2 regions of the Ralstonia sp. RRA genome follow, and region 2 is predicted to be linked to the other one. Evidence: predicted binding sites of a transcription regulator. Region 2 holds the regulator's gene; the other holds the start of a gene.
What was found. The regulator LexA, encoded in region 2, represses DNA repair genes until DNA is damaged. The targets are predictions, from matches to a motif close to ACTGTATNNNNATACAGT.

Region 1: recA (recombinase RecA) is a predicted target of LexA. The motif match lies at 1,879-1,896, and genes of this name have one in related genera.

Annotation. Positions count from the first base shown of each region.
Region 1 covers NZ_CP146091.1:530,065-535,992, forward strand. Annotated here, with positions in the region: gene V6657_RS02600 (sensor histidine kinase) at 1-1,067, opposite strand, end outside; gene V6657_RS02605 (response regulator transcription factor) at 1,060-1,767, opposite strand; gene recA (recombinase RecA) at 2,051-3,112, shown strand; gene recX (recombination regulator RecX) at 3,209-3,688, shown strand; gene V6657_RS02620 (DUF2889 domain-containing protein) at 3,976-4,602, shown strand; gene sucC (ADP-forming succinate--CoA ligase subunit beta) at 4,681-5,847, shown strand.
Region 2 covers NZ_CP146091.1:1,958,888-1,964,815, forward strand. Annotated here, with positions in the region: gene V6657_RS09645 (ferredoxin--NADP reductase) at 1-658, opposite strand, end outside; gene lexA (transcriptional repressor LexA) at 912-1,565, shown strand; gene V6657_RS09655 (hypothetical protein) at 1,684-1,866, shown strand; gene V6657_RS09660 (cupin domain-containing protein) at 2,192-2,503, opposite strand; gene V6657_RS09665 (dipeptidase) at 2,520-4,250, opposite strand; gene V6657_RS09670 (DUF4440 domain-containing protein) at 4,389-4,781, shown strand; tRNA gene V6657_RS09675 (tRNA-His) at 4,824-4,899, opposite strand; gene dusA (tRNA dihydrouridine(20/20a) synthase DusA) at 4,989-5,928, opposite strand, start outside.

The DNA of each region.
Region 1 (5,928 bases), 1.4 Mb from region 2:
ACCATGCCGTCGGTCGCGCCCATGTTCTCCATGCGCGCCAGCGAGAGCAGTTGCTTGACGAGGTGCGCCGTGCGGTCCGAGCTGTCGGCGATGTGGGCGAGCGTGCGGCGCAGCTCGTCGGGCGACTGTTCACGCTGCGCCAGTTCCGCCTGCATGCGCAGGCCGGCTAGCGGCGTCTTCATCTGGTGCGCGGCATCGGCAATGAAACGCTTCTGCGTCTGCACAGATTGCTCCAACCGCCCGAGCAGGTCATTGAACGATGCCACCAGCGGTGTCAGCTCCTGCGGCGCGGCGCCTTCGTCGATCGGGCTGGTGTCGCCCGGGTTGCGCGCGCGGATGCGCTCCTGAATCGCATTGAGCGGCGCCAGCCCGCGCGTGAGTCCGAACCACACCAGAATCACCGCCAGCGGCAGGATCACGAACTGCGGCAGGATCACGCCCTTGATGATTTCGTTGGCCAGTTGCGCACGCTTGTCGAGCGTTTCCGCCACCTGCACCAGCGCGGGTTTGCCGCCGGTCATGCCGGGGCGCTGCACAAACGTATACGCCACGCGGATCTCTGTGCCATGGATACGGTCGTCGCGCAATTGCACGAGGCTGCCGGCATTGGCGTCTTCTTCCGGGGGGAGCGGCAGGTCGCGATCGCCCGAGACGAACTCGCCACTCTCGCCGAGCACCTGGTAATAGATGTTGTCGGTCTCATCGGCACGCAGGATCTCGCGCGCGGAGATCGGCAACTGCAGCGTCACGCGCCCGTTCACCTCGCGCAGCTGCTGGCTGAGCACGATGGCGCTCGATTCCAGCGCGCGGTCGTACGGTGCATTCGCGATCGACTTGGCCACAAGGTACGTCACCGCAATGCTCATCGGCCAGAGCAGCAACAGCGGCGCGAGCATCCAGTCGAGAATCTCGCCGAACAGCGATCGGGCGACGGGCCCGGTGGTGGCGTCTTCGAGATGGGGGAGGGTATCGGCGAGGTCGCGGTCGTCAGCCTGGGGTGCAACGCCGGGGCGCGGTGCGCGCGGGATCCGGTGGCGACGCCACGGCCAGGCCAGCCGATCAGCCATGGGCAGTGGCAGGGTTGGCGGGGGCGGCAGCGCGCTCCAGGCAATAGCCCAACCCGCGCACGGTGGCAATGCGGATGCCATCCACCTCAATCTTCTTGCGCAAGCGGTGGACGTACACCTCGATGGCGTTGTTGCTGACTTCTTCGCCCCAGCCGCACAGATGGTCGACCAGTTGCTCCTTCGACACCAGCCGGCCCACGCGCGCCAGCAGGATCTCCAGCAGCCCGATCTCACGCGCCGACAGGTCGATCATCTGGTCATGGATATAGGCGATGCGGCCAACTTGGTCGAACGCCAGCGGGCCGTGCCGGACGAGCGTGGCGCCGCCACCGGTACCCCGCCGCACCAGGGCGCGCACGCGTGCCTCCAGTTCGGACAGGGCGAAGGGCTTGGCCATGTAGTCGTCGGCGCCCAGGTCCAGGCCCTTGACGCGGTCTTCCACGCTGTCTGCGGCGGTCAGGATCAGCACCGGCAGCATGGCCCCGCGTGAACGCAGGCGACGGAGCACCTCCAGCCCCGACAGGCGCGGCAACCCCACGTCGAGGATCAGCAGGTCATAGGTCTGGGCCGTTTGCGTGGCAAGCGCCGCATCGGCGGCGGCCCCATCTTCGGCCCGGTCAACGGCGTAGCCTGCCTGGCGCAGCGAACGGGTCAAACCGTCGGCCAGGGTGGCGTCGTCTTCGGCAATCAGGATGCGCATGCGTGTCTCCCCGCGATGCTCGGGCGTGGTGTCTGACCGGCCCATTCCGCCCGCTACATTGTTTTCACGCGTGTTGTTGCGCAATCGCTGCGCTGGAGGCTTGTCAAAACCACTGGTTTTTTATACAGTACTCCGAACTCGCGGTGCTGTAGTCTTGGCGGCGCTAAAGTATTCAAGATTGGTTCCAGCGTCAGGCCGTGCAGCTGATCTGCTGTTGCGAACAAACGCAGGAATCATCGGCCCTTGCGGCCCATTTATACACCAAATCGCACGAAGGACGACCATGGAAGACGGCAAGAAGGCAGCCACGATGAGCGCAGAAAAGCAGAAGGCGCTGGCTGCCGCGCTCGCGCAGATCGAAAAGCAGTTCGGCAAGGGCTCCATCATGAAGATGGGCGATGCCGAGGTGGAGCCGGTCCAGGTCGTGTCCACGGGCTCGCTGGGGCTGGACGTGGCGCTGGGCGTTGGTGGTCTGCCGCGCGGCCGCGTGATTGAAATCTACGGTCCGGAATCGTCCGGTAAGACCACGCTGACGCTGCAGGTGGTGGCCGAGATGCAGAAGCTGGGCGGTACCTGCGCGTTCATTGATGCAGAACATGCGCTGGACGTCACTTACGCAGACAAGATCGGCGTGAGCGTGCCGGACCTGCTGATCTCCCAGCCGGACACCGGTGAACAGGCTCTGGAAATTGCCGACGCGCTGGTGCGTTCGGGCTCGGTCGACCTGATCGTGATCGACTCGGTGGCCGCCCTGGTGCCGAAGGCGGAAATCGAAGGCGAAATGGGCGACGCGCTGCCCGGCCTGCAAGCCCGACTGATGAGCCAGGCGCTGCGCAAGCTGACCGGCACCATCAAGAAGACCAACTGTATGGTCATCTTCATCAACCAGATCCGCATGAAGATTGGGGTGATGTTCGGCTCGCCGGAAACCACCACGGGCGGTAACGCGCTCAAGTTCTACGCCTCGGTGCGCCTGGATATCCGTCGCATTGGCTCGATCAAGAAGGGCGATGACGTGGTCGGCAACGAAACCAAGGTCAAGGTCGTCAAGAACAAGGTGGCACCGCCGTTCCGCGAAGCCATCTTCGACATCCTCTATGGTCAGGGCGTCTCGCGCGAGGGCGAAATCATCGACCTGGGCGTCGAAGCCAAGATCGTTGAGAAGTCCGGCGCCTGGTACAGCTACGGTGGCGAGCGTATCGGCCAAGGCCGTGACAACTGCCGCGAATACCTGCGTGAGAACCCTGACCTGGCCCGCGACATCGAGAACAAGGTTCGCGAGGCACTGGGCGTGACGCCGATGGGTGCTGTCGTGGCGGCCGCAGTCGAGGTCGAGGAAGAGTAATTGGGTTGGCCGTCGGCGCAGATCGGCGGCTCTATCGAGCTTCATACGCCTGCCGTCCCCCAACGGCGGGCGTTTTTCTTTGGGGCGTGAAGCCACATGCCGTTGCCGCGTCAACCGCTGTCACTCAAGGCGCGCGCGCTGGGTTATTTGTCCCGGCGCGAGCATAGCCGTGCTGAACTGCGCCGCAAACTGGCACCGCACGCCGAATCTGCAGAGGAGGTGGACGCGCTGCTGGATTGGCTAGAGGGTGAGAACTGGCTGTCCAATGCACGCTTCGCTGAAAGCGTGGTGCACCGCCGTGCGGGCCGTTACGGTACCGCCCGGCTGATGCAGGAACTGAAAACCCACCAGCTCGGCGAAGAAACGCTGGGCGAGGTGAAGGCCCAACTGCAGAGTACCGAGGTGGCGCGGGCCAAGGCACTCTGGGATAAGCGCTTCGGCCGCCCACCGGCCGATCTGGCCGAGCGCGCCAAGCAAGTCCGCTACATGATGGCGCGCGGATTCTCTCGTTCGGTGGTCTCGCGCATCATCTTGGGCGCAGATGAATGGCTGGGCGAAGGTGACGAATCCGACTAAACGTCGGCGATCTCTCGACAATTTGCGCGGACAATTCGTTTGCGTGCCGATCCAAGGGGTTGCACCTCGGGCGGTCGTTGCAACCCTTCCAGCACCGCATTGCAGCATACGACGCAGTACAGTCGTAACGACGTGTTAAAATCCACGGCTTTGATACCGTCCTCTACTTCGGTTGCAGGGCGGTTGTGTTCGTGTGTGGCGGCTGATGCGCTGCTGCAGACGTCCCGTAGGCGATGCGCGAGATCCGCGTGCGCCGCCTCCATCGGTCCTATCGGTCTGTCTGGTCCATGCCTCTGTCTGCTCCCGTCCCGCGCGTCATGCGCCACCGCCGTGCCATCACGGTGGAGGCCTATTTGCGGGAAGACGGCCTGTGGGACATCGAAGCGCGCCTGACCGACACCAAGCCCCGCGATATCCCGCTGGCCAGCGGCGGTGTCCGCCCCGAAGGCCAGCCGCTGCATGACCTGTGGCTGCGCGTGACCATCGATACCCGCATGAACGTCGTCGACGCCGAAGCGTGCTCCGACTGGGTGCCGTACCCCACACACTGCGACACGATTGGCCCGGCCTACCGCAAGCTCATCGGCCTGAACCTGATGAAGGGTTTTCGAAAGGCCTCGCGTGAGAGACTTGGCGGCGTGGTGGGCTGTACGCACCTGACCGAGCTGTGCGGCGTGCTGCCGACCGCCGCCATTCAGGCCTTTGCGGGCGACGTCTTTCCGGTGCGCGACAACTCCAACGACCTCCGACCGATCGAGCCCGGCGAAAAGCCGCCTTACCAACTCCACGGCTGCCATGCCCTGCATCTCGAGGGCGAGGTGGTCCGCAAGCACTATCCGCGCTGGTATGCCTACCAGCCCGAAACCAAGACCCAACCGCCACGCACCGAGCTGTCGCCAGAGCCCTCGTCCTGAAGGGCGTCGCGCTGCTCGCGCGCTTTTTTCGATCCTTAACATTCATCACACTCACTCTGCCTAGCAAAGGAAACACGCATGAATATCCATGAGTACCAAGGCAAGGAAATCCTGCGCAAATACAATGTGCCGGTTCCGCGCGGCATTCCGGCCTTCTCGGTCGACGAGGCCATCAAGGCTGCTGAAACCCTGGGCGGCCCGGTGTGGGTCGTGAAGGCACAGATTCATGCGGGTGGCCGTGGCAAGGGCGGCGGCGTGAAGGTTGCCAAGAGCATCGACCAGGTCAAGGAATACGCCAGCAGCATCCTGGGCATGACGCTGGTGACGCACCAGACCGGTCCGGAAGGCAAGCTGGTCAAGCGCCTGCTGATCGAAGAAGGCGCGGACATCAAGAAGGAACTGTACGTGTCGCTGGTGGTGGACCGTGTGTCGCAGAAGGTCGCGCTGATGGCTTCGAGCGAAGGCGGCATGGACATCGAAGAAGTTGCCGAATCGCACCCGGAAAAGATCCACACACTGATCATCGAACCGTCGACCGGCCTGACCGACGCTGACGCTGACGACATCGCCCGCAAGATCGGCGTGCCGGACGCTTCGATCGCGCAAGCCCGCCAAGCCCTGCAAGGCCTGTACAAGGCATTCTGGGAAACCGACGCTTCGCAAGCGGAAATCAACCCGCTGATCCTGACCGGCGACGGCAAGGTCATCGCGCTGGACGCCAAGTTCAACTTCGACTCGAACGCGCTGTTCCGTCACCCGGAAATCGTTGCGTACCGCGATCTGGATGAAGAAGATCCGGCCGAAATCGAAGCCTCGAAGTTCGACCTGGCCTACATCTCGCTCGACGGCAACATTGGCTGCCTGGTGAACGGCGCCGGTCTGGCCATGGCCACGATGGACACCATCAAGCTGTTCGGCGGCGAGCCGGCCAACTTCCTCGACGTGGGCGGCGGTGCCACCACAGAGAAGGTGACCGAAGCCTTCAAGCTGATGCTGAAGAACCCGGACGTGAAGGCCATTCTGGTCAACATCTTCGGCGGCATCATGCGTTGCGACGTGATCGCTGAAGGCGTGATCGCAGCGGCTAAGGCTGTGTCGCTGTCGGTGCCGCTGGTTGTGCGCATGAAGGGCACCAACGAAGACCTCGGCAAGAAGATGCTGGCTGACTCGGGTCTGCCCATCATCGCCGCTGACACGATGGCAGAGGCCGCCGAGAAGGTCGTGGCCGCAGCCGCCGGCAAGTAAGCCGCCCGCTGACCCAACCATACGCGAACGCGAGCGGCGCCCGTTGAATAGGACGGCGCGGCTCGCTGCATAAAAGGATTA
Region 2 (5,928 bases):
CGCAGATCATGGCGCGATCCACGGCCGGGTCCATCGGCGGCAGGCCAATGTCGGCGGATAGCTTGCCGTTGTCCACGAGGTCCGTCAGGCGGCCCATGTTGCGGAACGGCTCGCGCGTGACGGTCGGGTAATAGATCAGCTTCTCACGCACCTGGTCGCCGAAGAATTCGTTGTTCGGCAGTTCGCTGGTGATGAAGTCGGCATAGGCCAACTCGCTCACTTGGCGCACGCCGTGCAGCAGCACGACCTTTTCGAAGCGCTCGTAGGTATCCGGGTCCTGGATGATGCTCATGAACGGCGCCAGACCAGTGCCGGTACCGAACAGGTAGAGGTTCTTGCCAGGCAGCAGGTCATCCAGCACGAGCGTGCCGACCGGCTTCTTGCTCACCAGCAGCTTGTCGCCCACTTTCAGGTGCTGCAGGCGCGAAGTGAGCGGGCCGTTCTGGACCTTGATACTGAAGAACTCCAGATGCTCTTCGTAGTTCGGGCTGGCAATGCTGTAGGCACGCATCAGCGGCTTGCCCTCGACTTCCAGGCCGATCATAACGAAGTGGCCGTTGTGGAAGCGCAGCGCCTGGTCGCGCGTGGTCTTGAAGCTGAACAGGGAGTCGTTCCAGTGATGGACGCTCAGAACGGTCTCTTGATTGAATGCGGACATGGTGACGTTTGGCCAGCCCAACGAGGTTCAATCGGGCTATGTGGCAGTGCAAAATACGGTCAAGGCCTTGATTTTATGCGATTCCCCTCAGCCGCGCCTGTATGGATTGCGCATAAGCTTCTAACCAGCCGCACAGGTTTTGACTTGGGTCAGAGGCTGCGGCGCACCCGCGCAACATGCCGCAACGAAATCACTTGCGCTTCCCGCGTCACTGTATAAAATCACAGCACCTGTTCAAATATACAGTACGCCAATGGCCACCCTCACCCCCCGCCAGCAGCAGATCTACGACCTGATCCGCCAGACGATCCAGCGCACCGGCTTTCCGCCCACCCGCGCTGAGATTGCCGCGGAGTTTGGTTTCTCGTCGCCCAATGCCGCTGAAGAACATCTGCGGGCGCTGGCGCGCAAAGGCGTGATCGAACTGACGCCTGGCGCCTCGCGCGGCATCCGGCTACGTGCAATGGGCGATGACGCCAGCCAGCATCAGTTCTCGCTGCCGTCGATGGGCCTGATGCAATTGACGTTGCCGCTGGTTGGCCGTGTGGCTGCCGGTAGCCCGATCCTGGCCGCCGAACATATTGATCGGCAGTACCAAGTCGATCCGTCACTGTTCTCGGCCCAACCGGACTTCCTGCTGAAAGTGCGCGGCATGAGCATGCGCGACGCCGGCATCCTGGATGGCGACCTGCTGGCCGTGCAGCGCGCGACTGAAGCCTCCAACGGCAAGATTGTCGTTGCTCGCCTGGGTGACGACGTCACGGTCAAGCGCTTCCAGCGCAAGGGCCGTCATGTTGAGTTGATTGCCGAGAATCCAGACTTTGAGCCGATCCACGTCGATCTGGATCGCGACGAGTTTCATCTGGAGGGCTTGGCTGTCGGCCTGATCCGACCAGCCGCCCCGTAAGCCTGAGGCGCTCGCGCGCCGCTTTCCCTTGTTGCTTGCCCTACCCGGAGGTGAGCCGTCGGCTCGCCGGGGCAGAGTCTTGCCGCCCGCTTTTTCACCCGAACTCACGAGGTCTGCCATGCGACTCGGATCGATGTCTTCCCGCCGCCCGGTGCATCCGGTGCCCTACCGCCAAACCCAGGGCGTGCGCATCTATCAGGGGGAACAACGCCGCACGATGGTCGGGAGCATGGCCGCGATCTGCCGCATGCTGGACGCCATTCCGACAGCGGCACGCCCGGCTGGCGCCGAACACTATTGATGCCAGTGCGTCACCTAGTGGCCCCGATCAGGGCATTCCCCAATGCTGCCGCCGCAACTGATTTCATACACTGGCCGGGCCCTGAGGACAGGGCTTTCTTCAACTGATTTTCGGCCCGCCATTTGTGCGGGCTGTTTTTTCAGTCCGCATGTTGATGCAGCGCCACATTCGCGAATGTTTCGCTGGCAAAACGGACGTTTACCCGGATTTTGTTTGGCGTGCGTGACAGTAGTATTGCTAGTGCCCTCAGGGGCAATTGAGATCGCTGAATTCGAAGCCCGCAGATTGCGGGCTTTTTTTTGCGCCGCAACCCACCACCCAGCATCTACACGCTGCCAGCTTTCTCCACCACGAGAATCCGCGCCGCACCGCGTGGATGCGCTACGTGCTCGCAGCCAATGCCCGCAAAGAAGATGTCACCCGGCTCAAGCACCGCAACCTTCTCCGCGCCAGCCTCTCGATAGCGCATGTCGACGGTACCGTCGAGCACCACGAAGACCTCCTCACCATCGTTCACGTGCCAGCGATACGGCTGATCGGTCCAATGCAGGCGCGTCGTGATGCCACCCATATTGGCGATGTCGAGCGCACCCCAGGCGCGCTCTGCGGTGAACGACTTGGCGCGGATGATCTTCATGGCGATCGTGCGACGTTTATTGCATCGACGGCAGGTTGCCGATGCGCACCAGCATCTCGGTGAACATCTGCATATCGAGGTCGAGATCCGGCACTTCCTTGTACTCGTTGGCGTTGTGTGCGGTGTACTTCTTGCCGGGCATGGCCGGACCGAAGTTGATCGCGTTCGGCATCAGCTTGGCGGTGGTGCTGCCGGCAGTCGGCACAGGCTTGGCGTCCAGACCCGTCGTGTCGCCGTAGATGTTGAGCAGCGTCGACAACCACGCGCCCTTCGGATCGCGTGCCATCCAGTTGCCCTGGTCGTGGTTGATTTCCAGCGCGACGTGGTTGGCGTTGGCCCATGCATTGATCTTGCCGGCAATCTCGCCGCGCAGTGCGTCGGGCGTCTTGCCACGCGGCATGCGCACGTTGGCAGTCACCTCCACGCGGCCGTTCTTGTCGCCGATCACGGTAGGCGAGATGGTGAGCGGGCCCATGAAATCGTCCTTGTAGGCGACGCCGATAGTGTTGCCCAGGTAGTCGGTGCCGTAGAGATCGGTCAGGTAGCGCACGGCATGGGCGTAGGCATTGTCGGCCAGCCCCAGATCCGCCGCGCGCAGGAACAGCGCCAGGCGCGGTAGCGGATTCACGCCCTCTTCCGGGCGCGAGCCGTGCGCCGAGGTACCAGTAACCTTCACGACGATGCTGTCTACGTTGCGCGTGATGTCGATCGAGAATTTGCCCTGCGCTGCCAGGCTGCTCACAAAGGCATCGCGCTTGGCTTCGAGCGCGGCGGCAGCTACGCCCAGATCGCCGCCCTTGAGCGTGGCCGTCGCCGTCTGCGGGATGGAGCTGGCCGATGCCGCACCGGTCATCGAAACGATCGCCGTACGCGCGGCATCCCCAGCCTGCGCGGGGAAGAACACCTTGAGTGCACCTGTACCCTTCTCAGCCACCACGGCCGGGTACTTGCTATCGAGCACGATGTTGTATGCAGGCAATTGCGTGCGCTCGCGGTAGTACTTCATGCCATCGCCGCCGGTTTCTTCGGTGGTCTCGATCATCAGGCGGATCGTGCGTGCGAGCGGCACGCCGCTGTCCTTGACCGTCTTCATGGCGTACAGCGCGGCGGCAATCGAGCCCTTGTCGTCAATGGTGCCGCGACCGTATAGCAGGCTGCCCACGCGCGTGACCTTGAAGGGATCGAGCTTGGTGCCATCGCTGAGCACCCATTCTTCAGCCTTGGCGGGCACGACGTCGGCGTGCGTCAGGATGCCGAATTCATCTGAGCCAGTGCCGGGCAGCGTGACTTCGAACACGCGGTTGTCGACGTTGCGGAATTTCAGGCCGAAGTCGTTGGCCATGCCCTCGATAAGCTTGCCAAATGCCACGATGGCGGGGTTCTCGTGCTGCGGGATCTTGTCGTCGCGCACCGTGGGCAGCGCGACCATCTTCTCGATCGAACCGATCACGGCCTGCTGATTGTGCAGGCGGTTGTACACGCCAAGCAGGCGGCCGATGTTGACGAGGTCATCACCGGTCAGCGTAGCCTTCTTTTGATACGCAGCAACGCTGCCCGCAACCTGCGGATCGGCCTTGGCTGCGGCAGCAAGGAAACTGTTGAGGTCAGCCGAGGCCTTGGATTGTTCGGCCACAACCAGCGCGTCGAGCTGAGGTTTCTGGAGCGTGGCAGCAAAAGCGCCGGCACCAAACGCGAGCGACAAAGCGACCGTCAGCGAAGACAGGCCCATATGGACAGTGCGTTGCATTGAAACGTTTCCGAAAAAGGCGAAGGCGCCATCATAGGGGCGATGCCTGACGCGCGCATTGTGCAGCGCCGCAACCCCGGCTTCGCGGACCGCGCAGCGATGCGGTTATGCTTGAATCTTTCCCAGGAGGCTCGCCGCATGGAACCGTGTCTGGACACTGCCCCCACCCTGCTCGAGGTGCTGGAGGAACTGCGCAAGCGCGAACCCATCTTCCACCGCCCGGAGTTCGGCACCCGCCGCGAAGATTTCGAGCGCATGACAACGGAGGATTTCTGGGAAGTCGGCGCTTCGGGCCAACGCTACAGCCGCAGCTATGTGCTCGGCGTGCTGGATGCCCGGCACGGGCACATCGGGGAGGAATTCTGGCAAACGCGTGACTTCCGCTGCCAGGAGATCGCGCCGGACAACTACCTGCTCACCTACACGCTGGTGCAATCGAATCGCACGACACGGCGGTCAACACTTTGGCGACGCACGATGGATGGCTGGAAGGTCGTGTACCACCAGGGAACCATCGTGGCAGATGCCTGAACGCAAAAAAGCCCGCAAGAAGCGGGCTTTTCTACAAATCTTTGGGGTGACCGATGGGATTCGAACCCACGACAACCAGAATCACAATCTGGGACTCTACCAACTGAGCTACGGCCACCATTGTACGAACAGCTTGAACTGATTGCTGCCCGACGAAAAACGAGATTATACAAACATTCTTCCGGCGTGACTAGGGGGTGGCGCAATTTATGCGGTGACCGCCTCCTCGCCCGACTCCTCACCACGCCGAAGGTAGGCTCGCGCCTCATCAAACAACGCATGCGCATCGGCTAGCGTCTTGACGCGGCCGAGCGCCTTGGAGTCCGACAGCACCCGCCGCCAGCCACGCGCCCCCGCCACGCCGCGATACAACCCCAGCATGTGCCGCACCGCTCCACCCGCGTAACCACCACGCTCCACCCAGCGGCCGACGTAGGCAATCATTGCGTCCTCCACCTCGGCGCGCGTGAGGGCTTGCGTGCCGGCATCGTAGTAGCGCGCGTCAAACGCAGCCATCAGGTGCGGGTGGTGATACGCCTCGCGGCCGATCATCACGCCGTCGACATGCTCCAGGTGCGTGTCGATCTGCTCCAGCGTCTGCACACCGCCATTGAGCAGGATCTCCAGATGCGGGAAATCACGCTTGAGCTGGTAGACCACCTCGTAGCGCAGCGGCGGAATCTCGCGGTTTTCCTTCGGGCTCAAACCCTTCAGGATGGCGTTGCGCGCGTGGACTATGAAGGTCTCGCAACCGGCCTCGGCGATGGTGCCGACGAAATCGCGTACGAAATCGTAGGTTTCGATGGCATCGATGCCAATGCGGTGCTTGACCGTGACTGGAATCGACACGGCGTCGCGCATCGCCTTGACGCCTTCGGCCACCAGCTTCGGTTCGGCCATCAAGCACGCGCCGAACGCACCACGCTGCACGCGCTCGGAGGGGCAGCCGCAGTTGAGGTTGATCTCTTTGTAACCCCACTGCTCGCCCAGGCGCGCGGCCTTGGCCAGATCATCGGGCTCGCTGCCGCCTAGCTGCAATGCGACGGGATGCTCTACCTCGTCGAAATCGAGATGGCGCGGCACGTCGCCGTGCAGCAGCGCGCCCGTCGTCACCATTTCCGTGTAGAGCCAGGTATGGCGGCTGATC